Regions from separate parts of the Providencia xihuensis genome, predicted to be linked through region 1. Evidence: predicted binding sites of a transcription regulator. Region 1 holds the regulator's gene; each other region holds the start of a gene.
The links. Region 1 encodes PurR, which represses purine synthesis genes. Its sites were predicted from a motif close to CANGCAAACGTTTGCNTG; they were not measured.
Positions count from the first base shown of each region.

Region 2: a site for PurR is predicted at 2,505-2,522, ahead of serA (phosphoglycerate dehydrogenase). Genes of this name have one in related genera too.
Region 3: a site for PurR is predicted at 1,844-1,861, ahead of purL (phosphoribosylformylglycinamidine synthase). Genes of this name have one in related genera too.
Region 4: a site for PurR is predicted at 1,488-1,505, ahead of purE (5-(carboxyamino)imidazole ribonucleotide mutase). Genes of this name have one in related genera too.

Region 1 is NZ_CP169565.1:2,684,380-2,688,209, forward strand. Features, by position in the region: gene sodB (superoxide dismutase [Fe]) at 29-607, shown strand; gene purR (HTH-type transcriptional repressor PurR) at 1,041-2,066, shown strand; gene punR (DNA-binding transcriptional activator PunR) at 2,067-2,978, opposite strand; gene punC (purine nucleoside transporter PunC) at 3,102-3,830, shown strand, end outside.
Region 2 is NZ_CP169565.1:1,536,573-1,540,402, reverse strand. Features, by position in the region: gene zapA (cell division protein ZapA) at 1-29, shown strand, start outside; RNA gene ssrS (6S RNA) at 141-322, shown strand; gene ACE2AL_RS06730 (5-formyltetrahydrofolate cyclo-ligase) at 455-1,045, shown strand; gene serA (phosphoglycerate dehydrogenase) at 1,092-2,342, opposite strand; gene rpiA (ribose-5-phosphate isomerase RpiA) at 2,825-3,487, opposite strand; gene ACE2AL_RS06715 (LysR family transcriptional regulator ArgP) at 3,681-3,830, shown strand, end outside.
Region 3 is NZ_CP169565.1:1,692,686-1,696,515, forward strand. Features, by position in the region: gene mltF (membrane-bound lytic murein transglycosylase MltF) at 4-1,671, opposite strand; gene purL (phosphoribosylformylglycinamidine synthase) at 1,945-3,830, shown strand, end outside.
Region 4 is NZ_CP169565.1:1,253,847-1,257,676, forward strand. Features, by position in the region: gene purK (5-(carboxyamino)imidazole ribonucleotide synthase) at 1-892, opposite strand, end outside; gene purE (5-(carboxyamino)imidazole ribonucleotide mutase) at 892-1,407, opposite strand; gene lpxH (UDP-2,3-diacylglucosamine diphosphatase) at 1,557-2,282, opposite strand; gene ppiB (peptidylprolyl isomerase B) at 2,293-2,787, opposite strand; gene cysS (cysteine--tRNA ligase) at 3,056-3,830, shown strand, end outside.

The DNA.
Region 1 (3,830 bases):
TGATACAAAAGCAATCAAGGAGTACGTTATGTCATTTGAACTTCCCGCTCTACCGTATGCAAAAGATGCTTTAGAACCTCATATCTCTGCTGAGACCTTAGAATACCACTACGGTAAGCACCACAATACCTACGTTGTTAACTTAAACAACCTAATCAAAGGCACTAATTTTGAAGGTAAATCGTTAGAAGAAATCATTAAGACTTCTGAAGCTGGGGTATTTAACAATGCGGCTCAGGTTTGGAACCATACCTTCTATTGGCACTGCTTAGCACCAAATGCAGGTGGCGAACCAACGGGGAAAGTTGCAGACGCTATCAATAAAACCTTTGGTTCTTTCGCCGAGTTTAAAGCACAATTTACGGATGCAGCAACCAAAAACTTTGGGGCTGGCTGGACTTGGTTAGTGAAAAAAGCCGATGGTAATTTAGCTATTGTTAACACATCTAACGCAGCAACACCAATCTCTGGTGATGATAAACCTGTGTTAACAGTAGATATTTGGGAACACGCTTATTATATTGATTACCGTAATGCACGCCCTAAATATTTAGAAAATTTCTGGGCACTAGTTAACTGGAAATTTGTAGAAGAAAATTTAGCTTAATTATTAAACAGTTATTCTAGATCGATTAAGGGCGAGTTAAAACTCGCCCTTATGCATTCACCCAATGAAGATGAAACACAAATTAGAAGATATGTGCAGCAATAAAAATAATCATTGCTAATGAACCCAGCGCAGCTAGTAATCCATATTTAACATCTGTATCCATGAGTTCCTCTCATCCTAACAAAATTGAATTAACAATAACCACTCAAACTATAAGGTTATTAAGTATACACATCCAAAAAAGCGAAACCAGTGTCTATATCACATGTTATAACATCAATTATTTCTTTCGTTTTTGCGCTAGATCAGACAAAATCGACAACAAATCGCTAAATTATTGCCAGCGAAGGATCTATGCATCAATATGCAGGTAATTTTTTAACTAGAATTCTTAGAGAGACCTATAGTTGGTCAGGAGTTTTATTCCCCCATGGCAACGATTAAAGATGTGGCGAAACGCGCTGGCGTCTCTACCACCACCGTATCCCATGTTATTAATAAAACGCGCTTTGTGGCTGATGACACCAAGGCTGCGGTTTGGGCTGCCATCAAAGCGCTCAATTATTCACCTAGTGCGGTTGCCCGTAGTTTAAAAGTGAATCACACGAAATCAATTGGTTTGTTAGCGACGTCGAGTGAGGCGCCTTATTTTGCTGAAGTTATCGAATCCGTTGAAAACAGCTGTTATGAAAAAGGCTACACACTGATCCTCTGTAACTCTCATAATAATTTGGGTAAACAAAAAGCCTACTTGCAAATGCTTGCACAAAAACGTGTCGATGGCCTGCTGGTAATGTGTTCTGAATATCCTGATACACTCATTGGCATGCTCGAAGATTATCGCAATATTCCGATGGTGGTAATGGATTGGGGCACATCGAGAGGGGATTTTACCGATAGCATCATCGATAATTCATTCCATGGGGGCTATCTCGCAGGACGTTATCTCATTGATAGAGGACATCGTGATATTGGTGTGATCCCAGGCTCCCTTGAGCGGAATACTGGGATTGGGCGTCTGACTGGCTTCCAAAAAGCAATGGAAGAAGCCAAAGTGACCTTAAAAGACGAATGGATTGTCCAAGGGGATTTTGAACCTGAGTCTGGCTATAAAGCGATGATGCAGATTTTGAGCCATAAACAGCGCCCTACCGCCGTTTTCTGTGGTGGTGATATCATGGCAATGGGGGCGATTTGTGCGGCAGATGAAATGGGCTTGCGCGTTCCACAGGATATCTCAATCATCGGTTACGACAATGTGCGCAATGCGCGCTATTTTACGCCTGCATTGACTACTATCCACCAACCTAAAGAGCGTTTAGGGCAAATGGCGTTCGCTATGTTATTAGACCGTATAGTGAATAAGCGCGAAGACGCTCAAACTATCGAAGTTCATCCTCGTCTTGTTGAGCGTCGTTCAGTTGCTGATGGACCATTTATTGACTATCGTCGATAATCAATATGATGTTGATAACCATTCTGCGTTGAGCGTTTCATTATCGCCAAGATAATCTAATAACCAGCTCAGTGCGGGAGAGGTGTTTTTTTCTACCCATGTTAAACAACATGGGCTGGGTGGAAATGGCTGTGCTAATGTCAATTCCACCAGTTTACCTTCTGCGCATAAAGGAGCTGCTCGATGTTCGGGCACCATCCCCACACAAAGGCCATTTGTCAAACAAGCTAAGCCATTTTCCCAATAGGGAACCACTAAACGCCGTTGGTTATCCAGCGCCCAAGTATCTCGTTTAGGTAAACTTCGAGAAGTATCTTCTAAGCACAAACTTGGATATGCACGCATTTCATCGTCTGTTAGGCTATGTTCTATTTTTGCTAATGGATGTTCAGGGCTTGCGACACACATCCACGACATAAACCCCATATCACGAAAGCTGTAACGTTCGCCAATCGGTGAAGCTCGGGTGGCACCAATCGCCACATCCACGCGGCCATCCGCTAAGGCATCCCAAACACCATTAAATACTTCTGGGTGTATATACAATTCAATGTCAGGGAAATGGCGATAAAAATCGAGAATAAGTTGCTCAGTCCGCTGTGGTTTAACGATGCAGTCAACTGCAATGCTGAACTGCCCACGCCAACCATTAGCCGCTTGTTGGCATTGATGACGTGTCTCTGTCATTTTTTTGATAACAGAACGGCTTTCTTTAATAAAAATCAGCCCTGCTTCGGTTAAAATGACGTCCCGGTGTCGACGTTCAAACAAGGGAACGGCTAACCATTCTTCAACTTGTTTGACGGTATAGCTGATTGCTGAAGGTACGCGGTGTAACTCATCTGCGGCACCACTGAAACTCCCCGTTCTTGCAACGGCATCAATTACTTCAAGTGCATGAGCTGACCACATAGTCTCTCCTTTCAAATATTTTGATAGCAAGATCCAAATATTACCGTTTCACAAGACAAAAAAATAGCCTATACAATGTCATCACCGTTAACATTTTTTTAAATATCAGATAAGTAAATCATTATGACGACGACTGTGAAAAAAAATTCCCCTGGATTTATGCTGTACCTTGCAGGATTAAGCATGTTGGGGTTTTTAGCCATTGATATGTACCTGCCTGCTTTTGGTGCAATGCAGACCTCTTTGCGCACAACAGAAGGGGCTATCAGTGCTTCTCTCAGTATCTTTTTAGCAGGCTTCGCGTTTGCTCAGCTACTTTGGGGCCCACTTTCAGATAAACTTGGCCGCAAGCCTGTGCTCATCGTTGGTCTTACTATCTTTATTGTGAGCAGTTTAGCGATTTTTTGGGCCACGACAGCAACACAATTATTAACCTTGCGTTTTTTACAAGCCGTTGGTGTGTGCTCCGCCGCCGTTTTATGGCAAGCCCTTGTTATCGACCGTTATGATGAAGCAAGCACACAAAAAGTTTTCGCATCTATCATGCCATTAGTCGCGCTCTCCCCTGCGCTTGCGCCGTTATTAGGTGCATGGGTGCTTGAACACCAAACTTGGGAAGCTATCTTTTTAATCTTAATGGCTGTCGGTGTTTTATTACTCTTACCGACATTTTTCCTCAAAAATATTTCTGTAAAAAAACACGAAGATGAAAACCAGCCTCAAACCAAAATCTCATTTGGTAAGTTACTGAGCTCTCCCATTTTTAGTGGCAACGTCTTAGTCTATGCCTCTTGCAGTGCAGGCTTTTTTGCTTGGTTAACTGGCTCCCCCTTTATCCTACGTAATATGGGC
Region 2 (3,830 bases), 1.1 Mb from region 1:
CTGAGAGGCAAGTATTGCCCTTAGAGTAAATCTGCTTATTAATCAGACACTAGTAAAAAAAAATATACAAAATTAGGGTTGCATTTTAAATCTAGTTTCGTACAATGAAATCACTGAGTAACGATAAGTTCTCAAACCAAATTTCTCTGAGATGCGCGTGAGTGGGCGAGTCCCCTGAGCCGATATTTCAACTAAAAAGAATGCGGTTATTGCGCTGGTGAGCATGCCTGATTCGTTCAGGAAGCCTAAAGGTTGCTAAACTGCGTTCACCTTGAACCAAGGGTTCAAGGGTTACAGCCTACAACGGCATCTTGGAGACCCTCAATTTTTTCTGTTGTACTTTCAATTGCTTAATCCCTCAAGCCCAATTTATTAACCTGCACTATTTCTGACCTTACGATATACTATTTTGAATATTGCTATTTCCTATCGCCGTTCACAGTAGGTTATTGATATGCAAGACACACTTTCTACCCAGCGCCAACAAATTCGCCAAACCATTCGTCAAGCTCGCCGTCAGTTAACCCCTGAGCAGCAAAAAATTGCGGCTGAACAAGCTAAACTCAATGCGTTGCAGCACCCTAAAATTGCACAAGCAAAAAATATCGCCCTGTTTTTATCGTTTGATGGTGAAATTAATACCCAACCGCTTATTGATGCCTTATGGCAACAAAATAAACAGATTTACTTACCTGTTTTACACCCTTTTAGTGCCCACCATTTGCTATTTCTTCACTATCACCCAGATTCACAGCTAGTGAAAAATCGCTTTAATATTGCGGAGCCGCCATTAGATGTGCGTGATGTTTTACCACCCGAGCAACTTGATGTGATGTTAATTCCGCTAGTGGCCTTTGATAGCCAAGGACAACGCTTAGGAATGGGTGGCGGTTTTTACGATAGAACGTTAGCGAATTGGCAGAAAAGTGGTTTTTACCCCATCGGTCTGGCCCATGATTGCCAACATGTTGAACAGTTGCCTGTTGCTCATTGGGATATTCCATTACCTGAAATTATTACCCCGAAAAAAATATGGCGCTGGTAATCAATACCTGCGCCATCGCATTAGAAATAAAACGGGTTATACGAAATTAGAATAACAGACGTGCACGAATAGTGCCTGGTAAGTCTTTCAGTTTTTGTAACGCTTCATCTGTTTGATTTGGTGTTTGCATCAATACGTCAATAACGACGTAACCAACATTGCCAGATGTCCGCAAATACTGACCCACCACGTTAATGTTACTTTCAGTAAACACTTGGTTAATGCTATTCAAGATACCAGGGCGGTTTTCATGGATATGCAAGAAACGGTTAGTATCTTCAGTATGCACTGGCAGAGAAACTTCTGGGAAGTTAACCGCAGAGAGCGTTGAACCGTTATCTGAGTATTTCGCCAGCTTACTTGCGACTTCTAATCCAATATTTTCTTGCGCTTCTTCTGTAGAGCCCCCGATGTGAGGGGTTAAGATCACATTATCGAATTTAATCAGTTCAGAAATAAATGGATCATTCGGGTCATTATTTGCCGCAGGCTCACTTGGGAATACATCAACTGCTGCACCTGATAAATGCTTACTTTCCAGCGCAGCTGCCAATGCAGGAATATCCACCACAGTACCACGTGACGCATTAATAAAGATTGAACCTGGTTTCATGCGGTCAAACTGTTCTTTAGCAAACATGTTTTTCGTGCTAGCTGTTTCTGGGACATGGAGGCTGACGACATCACTCATATTGAGTAACTCAGTCAAAGAACGCACTTGTGTTGCATTTCCTAAAGGCAATTTATTTTCAATATCATAGAAGAAAACATTCATACCAATACCTTCAGCCAAGATCCCCAGCTGGGTACCGATATGGCCGTATCCAACGATACCAAGACGCTTACCACGTGCTTCAAAACAGCCTTTTGCTTGTTTTTCCCAAATGCCACGGTGTGCTTGCATATTCGCTTCAGGAATACGACGTAACAGCAGTAATAGTTGACCTAATACCATCTCAGCAACGGAACGGGTATTTGAGAATGGTGCATTAAAGACAGGGATACCGCGTTTTGCCGCAGCGTCCAAATCCACTTGGTTGGTTCCGATACAGAAACAACCCACCGCCACTAATTTTTCAGCAGCGGCGAAAATCTCTTCAGATAAATGAGTGCGGGAACGGATACCGACAAAGCGCGCATCTTTGATCGCTTCTTTTAATTCTTCATCAGATAATGCGCTTTTATGGTATTCAATATTGGTATAACCCGCCGCTTTTAGGTTATCAACAGCGCTCTGGTGAACACCTTCTAGCAGTAAAAATTTTATTTTGTCTTTATGCAAAGATACCTTGACCATTTCCCTACCCTATCGTGAACGTTTTAAATTTGTGACAGATGAATTTGCTTGTTTGACTCATGGTTTTGCTCAACATAATTCAAGGCATATCCATACCAGCACATTCATCTACCTTGAAATCTGAAAAGAGTATACCAACATAGCAAAATTCCGCGCAGTATCAATACAACCGTTTGCTTAAGAGGTGCTAAAAAGCGCGAAGAAAAAGAAGTTAAATGGTAGAAAATCAGGAGCAGTAACACAAAATAAGGATTTTTCCTGCACAATACATATTAGTGTGAGATATATCACCAAAATCGCGGAATAATAAAAATAATGAAATAAATTTCAAATTAATGATATTTATAAAACTGGTCAATTGTTTTCCTATCTACCCACTAACTAAATACGTTAATTCCTTTTTTACCTTATAAAAAAGCCAGCAACTAAACAGTTTGCTGGCCTATAAATTAGGTCAATTAATTCACCAAAATAATTAGCGATTATAATTTGATCGTTTTAACACCTTCATCTGTTGTTCCCATCAGGACAACATCAGCACCGCGATTAGCAAATAAACCAACAGTGACAACGCCCGCAATACCATTAATGGTATTTTCTAACGCGACAGGATCAACAATGCTTAAATTGTGAACATCTAAGATCACATTGCCGTTATCAGTGATCACATTTTGACGGTATTCTGGTGTACCGCCCAGTTTAACCAATTCACGTGCCACATAACTACGTGCCATTGGGATAACTTCAACAGGCAGAGGGAACTTACCTAATACATCAACCAGTTTTGATTGGTCAACAATACACACAAAGGTTTTCGCGATCGCAGAAACGATTTTTTCACGTGTTAACGCAGCACCACCGCCCTTGATCATGTTCATATGGTGATCGACTTCATCCGCACCATCAACGTAAACATCTAATGAATCCACTTCATTGCAATCAAAAACAGGAATACCTAATGATTTAAGTTTTTGAGTAGACGCTTCAGAGCTAGAAACAGCGCCTTCAATTTGCCCTTTCATTGTCGCTAAAGCATCAATAAAGTGCGATGCAGTAGACCCTGTACCTACACCGACAATTGTGCCTGGTTTGACGTATTCTAGTGCTGCCCAACCCACCGCTTTTTTTAATTCATCCTGCGTCATGCTCATGCCTTTTGCTATTTAATTGAGACGTAATTGTGAATGAGTATATACCGAACCGAAAATAAGTTGCAGTGTTGTTCGCTGCATTTGTGCGTTACTTCTTGCGATTTGTCGGAAGCTCGCAATAATTGCAGGTGTTATCAATAAAAATATGGCATAGTGCTTAGCAGAATAACAACAAGGAGACTTTTTGATGAAGCGCCCTGACTACCGCGCATTACAAGCACTGGATGCTGTTATCCGTGAACGCGGCTTTGAGCGTGCAGCTCAAAAGCTTTGCATCACGCAATCTGCTGTTTCACAACGGATAAAACAGTTAGAGAACCTGTTCGGGCAACCTTTA
Region 3 (3,830 bases), 990 kb from region 1:
TGATTAAGGTGTTGAATTAGGTGTTTTAAGAGGGGAAATGAACATAGGGCTTTGTTCTGATTCAGTTTCTTTGAGTTCAGGATGCAATGAAATGAGGTATTGGCCGAGTGATGTTTTCGTGTTTTCATTGCTATCTTGAGACAGCTTTGATGAGTTCAATCCCCCTAAATAGGGAATATGATTATTGTCAGGGATTGGTGATTGGTTTTCAACAGTTTTAGCCTCTTTCGTTTTTAAGTTCTCAGGCAAAATTAAATAGGTTAAAGACTGTTGGGCAATATCCAAAGCATGCTGCTTACGCTCTTGTGTTTGAAGGTATCCCACTAAGCTTTGATGGTATCGGCGGATATTTTCTACATAACGATAAGCTTCATGCCCACGTGCATAACCATAAGTGAGCTGTGAGTAATATTTCTTCTGGGTTAACAGTGGAAGCCGTGCTTTAACATCAAGCCACCTGTCTGGGTCACCACCAAGCATCTGAGTTAATTTTCGTACATCCAACATATGCCCATAGCCCATATTATAAGCAGAAAGTGCAAACCAAATACGGTCATCTTCCGCAATAGTTTCTGGTAACCTTTCCATTATATAAGCAATATAGGCTGCGCCACCTTTAATGCTTTCTTCTGCATCTAATCTGTCTGAGATACCCATCGTCGCAGCCGTAGGTTTAGTTAACATCATTAAACCACGTACACCTGTTGGCGAAGTCGCAAGGGGGTCCCAATGAGACTCTTGCCACGCAATTGCGGCGAGGAGTTTCCAATCAATCACTTCAGCGTATTTTTCAAATAATGGTTGATATTCAGGTAGTTTATTATCGATTGCTTTAATAAATGCCATCGTATCGAAATAATCGAACGATTCCACATGGCTAAAATATTTCTCATTCAAGCGAGCCAAAAGCTCCGTTTCGTTGCCTTGGTTGAAAAAATCAAGTAGGGCAGCATCTAAACTATTTTCTTCACCACGTCGCATATACCAGGTGACAGCATGATCATCGAGTAAATCAAAGGCGACGGCTATCTGTGGGTGAATGCGCTGTTGTAATGCAACGGCGATAGAGTCTTCTAGGGTATAGTCGATTTCACCATCAGCAAGCATTTCAAGGATCTGATTTGTATTGTATTTAGAGGTCTCTTCCCATTTTAAGTTTGGGTATTCTTTGGCAAGCTCTTTTAAGGTGCTTGCATGGGCTGTGCCAGAAGTGACAAGCAGTTTACCATTGATATCATTAAACGATTTAGGACGTGTTGAACCTTTACGATAGACCAATTGCTGAGTCACCGTCAGGTAGCTTGGGCCAGTTTTGGTCTTAGTTAATCGGTCTTTATTGTAGAGTAGCCCAGCAACAGCGATATCAGCATCACCATTTTCGAGGTCGACAAAAATCTGCTCGAATGTCGGGCGGATAGTAATTTTAAGTTTGACTCCTAGGTACGAAGCAAAGCCTTGAGCAAGCTCGTAGTCAAAACCACGAAGCTGTTTTTGCTCATCTATATAGATAAGTGGCGAGCTGACGGCACTAATACGTAATTCACCTTGTGACAGTATTTTATTAATTTGTGAATCTTGCGTATTGGGCCAGCGGATATTAAAGCCGATGACCATTGAAGCCAGTAGCGCGATAACCACGATGATTAAGTAGTTAACTTTTAAGTTATTCAAATAATAATTTCTCGTGCAGTCACTGGTGTTGTGTGGTGTCTAAAAAAGAGTATGGCTAAGTAATGGTTATAATTCCAGTGGTTGGGTATTTTGCTCAACAATTATGATCGGTGCAACCTATATTATCGTATTTAGCACATAATAATATTTAACTAATCGCTTTATTTTTAATCACGCAAACGGTTTCGTATTGATGAACATTGCTCTATAATGGGCTCCAGTTTCCCTGCTTTCATGTTCAGGGCTGGCGTTTAAAAGAGAGAAATTAAGACTATGGAAATTTTGCGTGGTTCACCTGCTCTATCAGCATTTCGTATTACCCGCCTTTTGGCGTTGTTTGCAGAAAAACAACTACCTGTAACAGATATCTATGCTGAATATATGCACTTTGCTGATTTATCAGCGCCGTTAAGTGATAGTGAGCAAGGCAAACTGAGCAGTTTGTTAAAATATGGTCCTTCCCTAACTGAGCACGACCCATTTGGTAAATTGATTTTAGTTACTCCACGCCCAGGTACAATTTCTCCTTGGTCATCTAAAGCAACGGATATTGCTCACAACTGTGGTCTTACCCAAGTTAAACGCATTGAACGCGGTATTGCCTACTACGTTCAGGGAAATGCATTAACGCAAGCACAGTGGCATGAAGTGATTGCACTGTTACATGACCGTATGATGGAAACAATTTTTTCTTCTTTTGAACAAGCAGGTGCCTTGTTTGCACACCAACAACCTGCACCGATGAAAACCATCGATATTATCAAAGGTGGACGCCAAGCACTGGCAACAGCAAATACAGAAATGGGGTTAGCGTTGGCGGATGACGAAATTGATTATCTGCAAGCGGCCTTCACGGGGTTAAAACGTAACCCAACAGACGTTGAGTTGTATATGTTTGCACAAGCGAACTCAGAACATTGCCGCCATAAGATTTTTAATGCGGATTGGGTCATTGATGGCCAAGAACAGCCTAAATCGCTGTTTAAGATGATCAAAAACACGTTCGAAAAAACACCTGATCACGTGCTATCTGCTTATAAAGACAATGCTGCGGTAATGGAAGGCTCTGTCGTTGGGCGTTTCTTCCCAGAGCCAGAAGGTCGCACATATCGTTATCACCAAGAAGACACCCACATTTTAATGAAAGTGGAAACCCATAACCACCCAACGGCTATTTCACCATGGCCTGGTGCAGCAACGGGTTCTGGTGGGGAAATTCGTGATGAAGGTGCGACAGGGCGCGGGGCAAAGCCCAAAGCGGGCTTAGTGGGCTTTTCAGTGTCTAATTTACGTATCCCTGGGTTTGAACAGCCTTGGGAAGAGGATTTTGGTAAGCCAGAACGCATTGTGAACGCACTGGATATCATGATGGAAGGCCCGCTTGGAGGGGCTGCGTTCAATAACGAATTTGGTCGTCCTGCATTATTAGGCTACTTCCGCACATATGAAGAGAAAGTGAACAGCCACAATGGAGAAGAATTGCGTGGCTACCACAAGCCAATTATGTTAGCGGGTGGTATTGGTAATATTCGTGCAGATCACGTACAAAAAGGTGAGATCACCGTGGGGGCGAAATTGATCGTACTCGGTGGCCCATCAATGAATATCGGCTTAGGTGGTGGTGCGGCGTCATCGATGGCATCAGGCCAGTCAGATGCAGACTTAGATTTTGCGTCAGTTCAGCGGGATAACGCCGAAATGGAGCGACGTTGCCAAGAAGTGATCGACAGATGTTGGCAGCTTGGTGATGATAACCCAATTTTATTTATTCACGATGTGGGTGCTGGGGGGTTATCCAATGCGATGCCCGAACTCGTCAGTGATGGCGGTCGTGGTGGCCGTTTTGAATTACGTAAGATTTTGAACGACGAACCTGGTATGAGCCCATTAGAGGTGTGGTGTAACGAATCTCAAGAACGTTATGTGATGGCAGTGGCCCCTGAGAATCTGGCTGAGTTTACAGCGATTTGTGAGCGTGAACGTGCGCCATTTGCGGTGATTGGTGAAGCGACAGAAGAACGCCATTTAACCTTAAATGATGCGCATTTTGATAATCAACCGATTGATATGCCATTGGATGTATTACTGGGTAAAACACCCAAAATGCTACGTGATGTGAAAACCCTCAAAGCAGAGCCTGATGCATTAGACAGAACAGC
Region 4 (3,830 bases), 1.4 Mb from region 1:
GCAAATTGAGCCAATCGATATTCACATCAGTGCCGATTAAGTTCACCATTACCGCAGGGCTGTATACTTCAGGGGATGGCATTGGTAGATTCAATATGGCACGCAAATGTAACTCAAATTGGCTGATTGATGCACCGTTTTGGGTCCAATGTCCGCTGTTATGTACGCGAGGGGCAATTTCGTTGATCAGCAGTTTATCGCCCACAACAAAGCATTCCATCGCCATCACACCAATATAGCCGAGCTCATCCATTACAGCGCTTAACATCGCTTGCGCTTGATCTTGCTGAGGATTGGTGGATTTCGGAAAAGCGACACTGGTGCGCAGGATACCTTCTTGGTGTAGATTGTGGGTGATAGGGTAAAAAACTGACTCCCCAGCAGCATTACGAGCACCAATCACCGAGACTTCAGCATCAAAAGGGATGCCTTGCTCTACAATGCACTCACCGTAAACTTCAGCGGGTAAACTGAGTTCGTCACCTGGGCGTACACGCCATTGGCCGCGCCCGTCATAGCCGCCTGTTCGGCGTTTGACTATCAGAAAATCACCCAGTGAGGCAAACAATTCAGGCCATTGCTCCGGGGATTCGAGCAGTACCCAAGGGGCGGTTGACAAATGTAAGCTATCAAACAGGCTTTTTTGTGGGAAGCGGTCAGCTAAACGCGGGAAAATATCGCGGTTAATAAAGGCATTGTGCCTAGCTAACTCTTTAGTCAAAGGCGTTTCAGGCCAACGCTCGATTTCAGCGGTGATCACGCTTTGTTGATAAGGAACTGCTTCAGGCTCTGCATCCAATCCGACAGGGAAAACGGCGATACCTAATGGTTCGCCAGCTTGGCGCAGCATGCGACCCAGTTGACCGTTGCCCAGTACGCAAACGGGTTTCATTACGCATCCCTCGGGTCTGGGTTATTGAGTACGTCGTTAGTTTGTATTTCACGCCAAGTGGATAAGCGATTAAAAACAGCGGTATCTGCAATGGCTAATACTTGCGCTGCTAACAGCGCGGCATTTGCTGCACCAGCTTTGCCAATGGCAAGCGTACCCACTGGGATGCCTTTTGGCATCTGAACGATGGAATATAAGCTATCAACACCACTGAGTGCCGCGCTTTGTACAGGAACACCAAAAACAGGCACTAAGGTTTTGGCCGCTATCATACCTGGTAGGTGGGCTGCACCACCTGCACCTGCAATGATCACATCAAAACCATTTTCTTTGGCGGTTTCGGCAAACGAAAACAGTTTATCGGGTGTACGGTGTGCAGAAACAATTTCGACGTGAAAAGGAATTTGGAGTTCGGTTAATACATCAGCAGCGTGCTGCATGGTCGTCCAATCACTTTTCGAACCCATAACAATGGCGATTTTTGCCGCAGATTGAGCAGAAGCTTGGGCAGTCATTTGGTGCTTTCCTGTATTGAAAAAAACGTCACCCGAAGGTGGAGAATTGAATTGAGTCGATCATATCATGACAAAGCAGCAAGGAAAACGTTTGCGTGATTAATAAGTAAGCAAACAGTCGCGTTTACGAGCAAGAACTTTCATGGGTATTATTCAAAGGGAAAGAAAATCAGTTCAATACCGTGTTCATTAATCACAAAGGCTGAGCCTTCATGATGCCATGCACCTAATACACCTCGGAAATGTAGCCTGCCATCAATATTGATTTCATGAATGGCTGGGCGGTGGGTATGGCCATGAATCATCCACTGCGCTTGGTGTCTTTGTAGCGCATTAACAACCGCTTGTGGATTAACATCCATGATAGACTCGGTTTTCATGCTACTGGCGTACTGGCTATTTTTACGCATTTTCTGTGCTATTCGGCGGCGAATAAACAGAGGGAGCGTGAGAAAAATACGTTGTATCCAAGGAGTGTGAACTTTTTTACGGTAGTTTTGATAAGCCATATCATCAGTGCATAAGGTATCACCGTGTAGAATTAAAATGCGCTTATCATAAATATCGAGAACAGTTTCTTGGGGTAAAATCGTCATTCCACACTGCTTGGCATAGCGTTTACCAATTAAAAAATCACGGTTGCCATGTATAAAGTAACAAGGAATACCTTTGGCTGTGAGTTGTTTTAGCTCGTTCGCAACGCGCTGATGAAGCGGGTTATCATCATCATCGCCCACCCAATAATTGAAAAAATCACCGAGGATATACAGGCTATCGGCGTGGATGGCTCGTTGTTGAATAAAATTGATAAAACCGGCGGTGATCGCCGGTTCATCTTCACTCAAATGCAGATCTGCAATGATGTAAGTAGACATAGAGACAGGATTACTCGCTGACAGTCACTTTTTCGATCACCACATCTTCACGAGGAACGTCTTGGTGGAAACCGCTACGGCCAGTTGAAACGCCTTTGATTTTATCAACCACGTCCATACCTTCAACAACTTCAGCAAATACGCAGTAACCCCAACCATCTGGGCGCTCTGAACGGAAGTTTAAGAAGTCATTATCAACGACGTTGATAAAGAATTGTGCAGTAGCAGAGTGTGGGTCGTTAGTACGAGCCATTGCTAGTGTGCCACGGGTATTTTTTACACCGTTGTTTGCTTCGTTTTTAATAGGCGCTTTCGTGTTTTTTTGTTCCATGCCTGGCTCAAAACCACCGCCTTGGATCATGAAGCCGTTAATAACACGGTGGAAAATGGTATTATTGTAGAAACCTTCACGGCAGTAAGTTAAAAAGTTTTCGACTGTGACTGGCGCTTTATCGTCAAATGTTTTGATAACAATGTCGCCGTGATTGGTATGAAATGTAACCATAATAGCTATCCTGAATAATTGTTTTTTGTGCGCTATCTTGCGAAAGCGTTGAGATCTGCACGTTTATATCACAGATAAAACCTGACTTGAAGCGACAGTGCGTTTTGCAGGTGGTTTATAGCATAATAGGTGTGTATTAAATGCCTATTGAATCCAACAATAAAAGGCAGGGTAAACCCTTGCATTCTTAAGGTGATCGGGGTTCAATAACATGGTATTTTACCGATAGAAATCGATAATCATTTTTCACTTACATGGAAAAGTCCAGATGCTACAAATTTTTAATACACTAAGTCGTCAAAAAGAAGAGTTTAAGCCCATCCACGCAGGAAAGATTGGGATGTATGTGTGTGGCATCACTATCTACGACTTGTGTCATATCGGCCATGGCCGGACATTTGTGGCATTTGATGCAATTAGCCGCTATTTGCGCTATTTGGGCTATGATTTGAATTATGTCCGTAACGTCACGGATATTGATGACAAAATCATTAAACGTGCCGCGGAAAATAAGGAAAGTGTTGAAGAACTCACCACTCGCATGTTAGCGGAAATGCACAAAGATTTCGATGCGTTGAATATTCTTCGCCCTGATAGCGAGCCACGTGCAACGCGGCATATCAGCGAAATTATTGAGCTGACTGAAAGCTTAATTGAACGTGGTCATGCTTACGTGGCAGATAACGGCGATGTGATGTTCGAAGTGAAAACTGACCCAAATTACGGCTTGCTATCTCGCCAAGATTTAGAACAACTTCAAGCGGGTGCGCGTGTTGAAGTGGCGGATGTTAAACGCAATCCAATGGACTTCGTGCTTTGGAAAATGTCCAAAGAAGGTGAGCCAAGCTGGGAGTCACCTTGGGGTTTAGGTCGTCCAGGCTGGCACATTGAATGTTCGGCGATGAACAGCAAAACATTGGGTAATCATTTTGATATTCATGGCGGCGGCTCAGATTTAATGTTCCCGCATCATGAAAATGAGATTGCTCAATCCACTTGTGCGCATGATGGCCCGTATGTGAACTATTGGATGCACTCAGGCA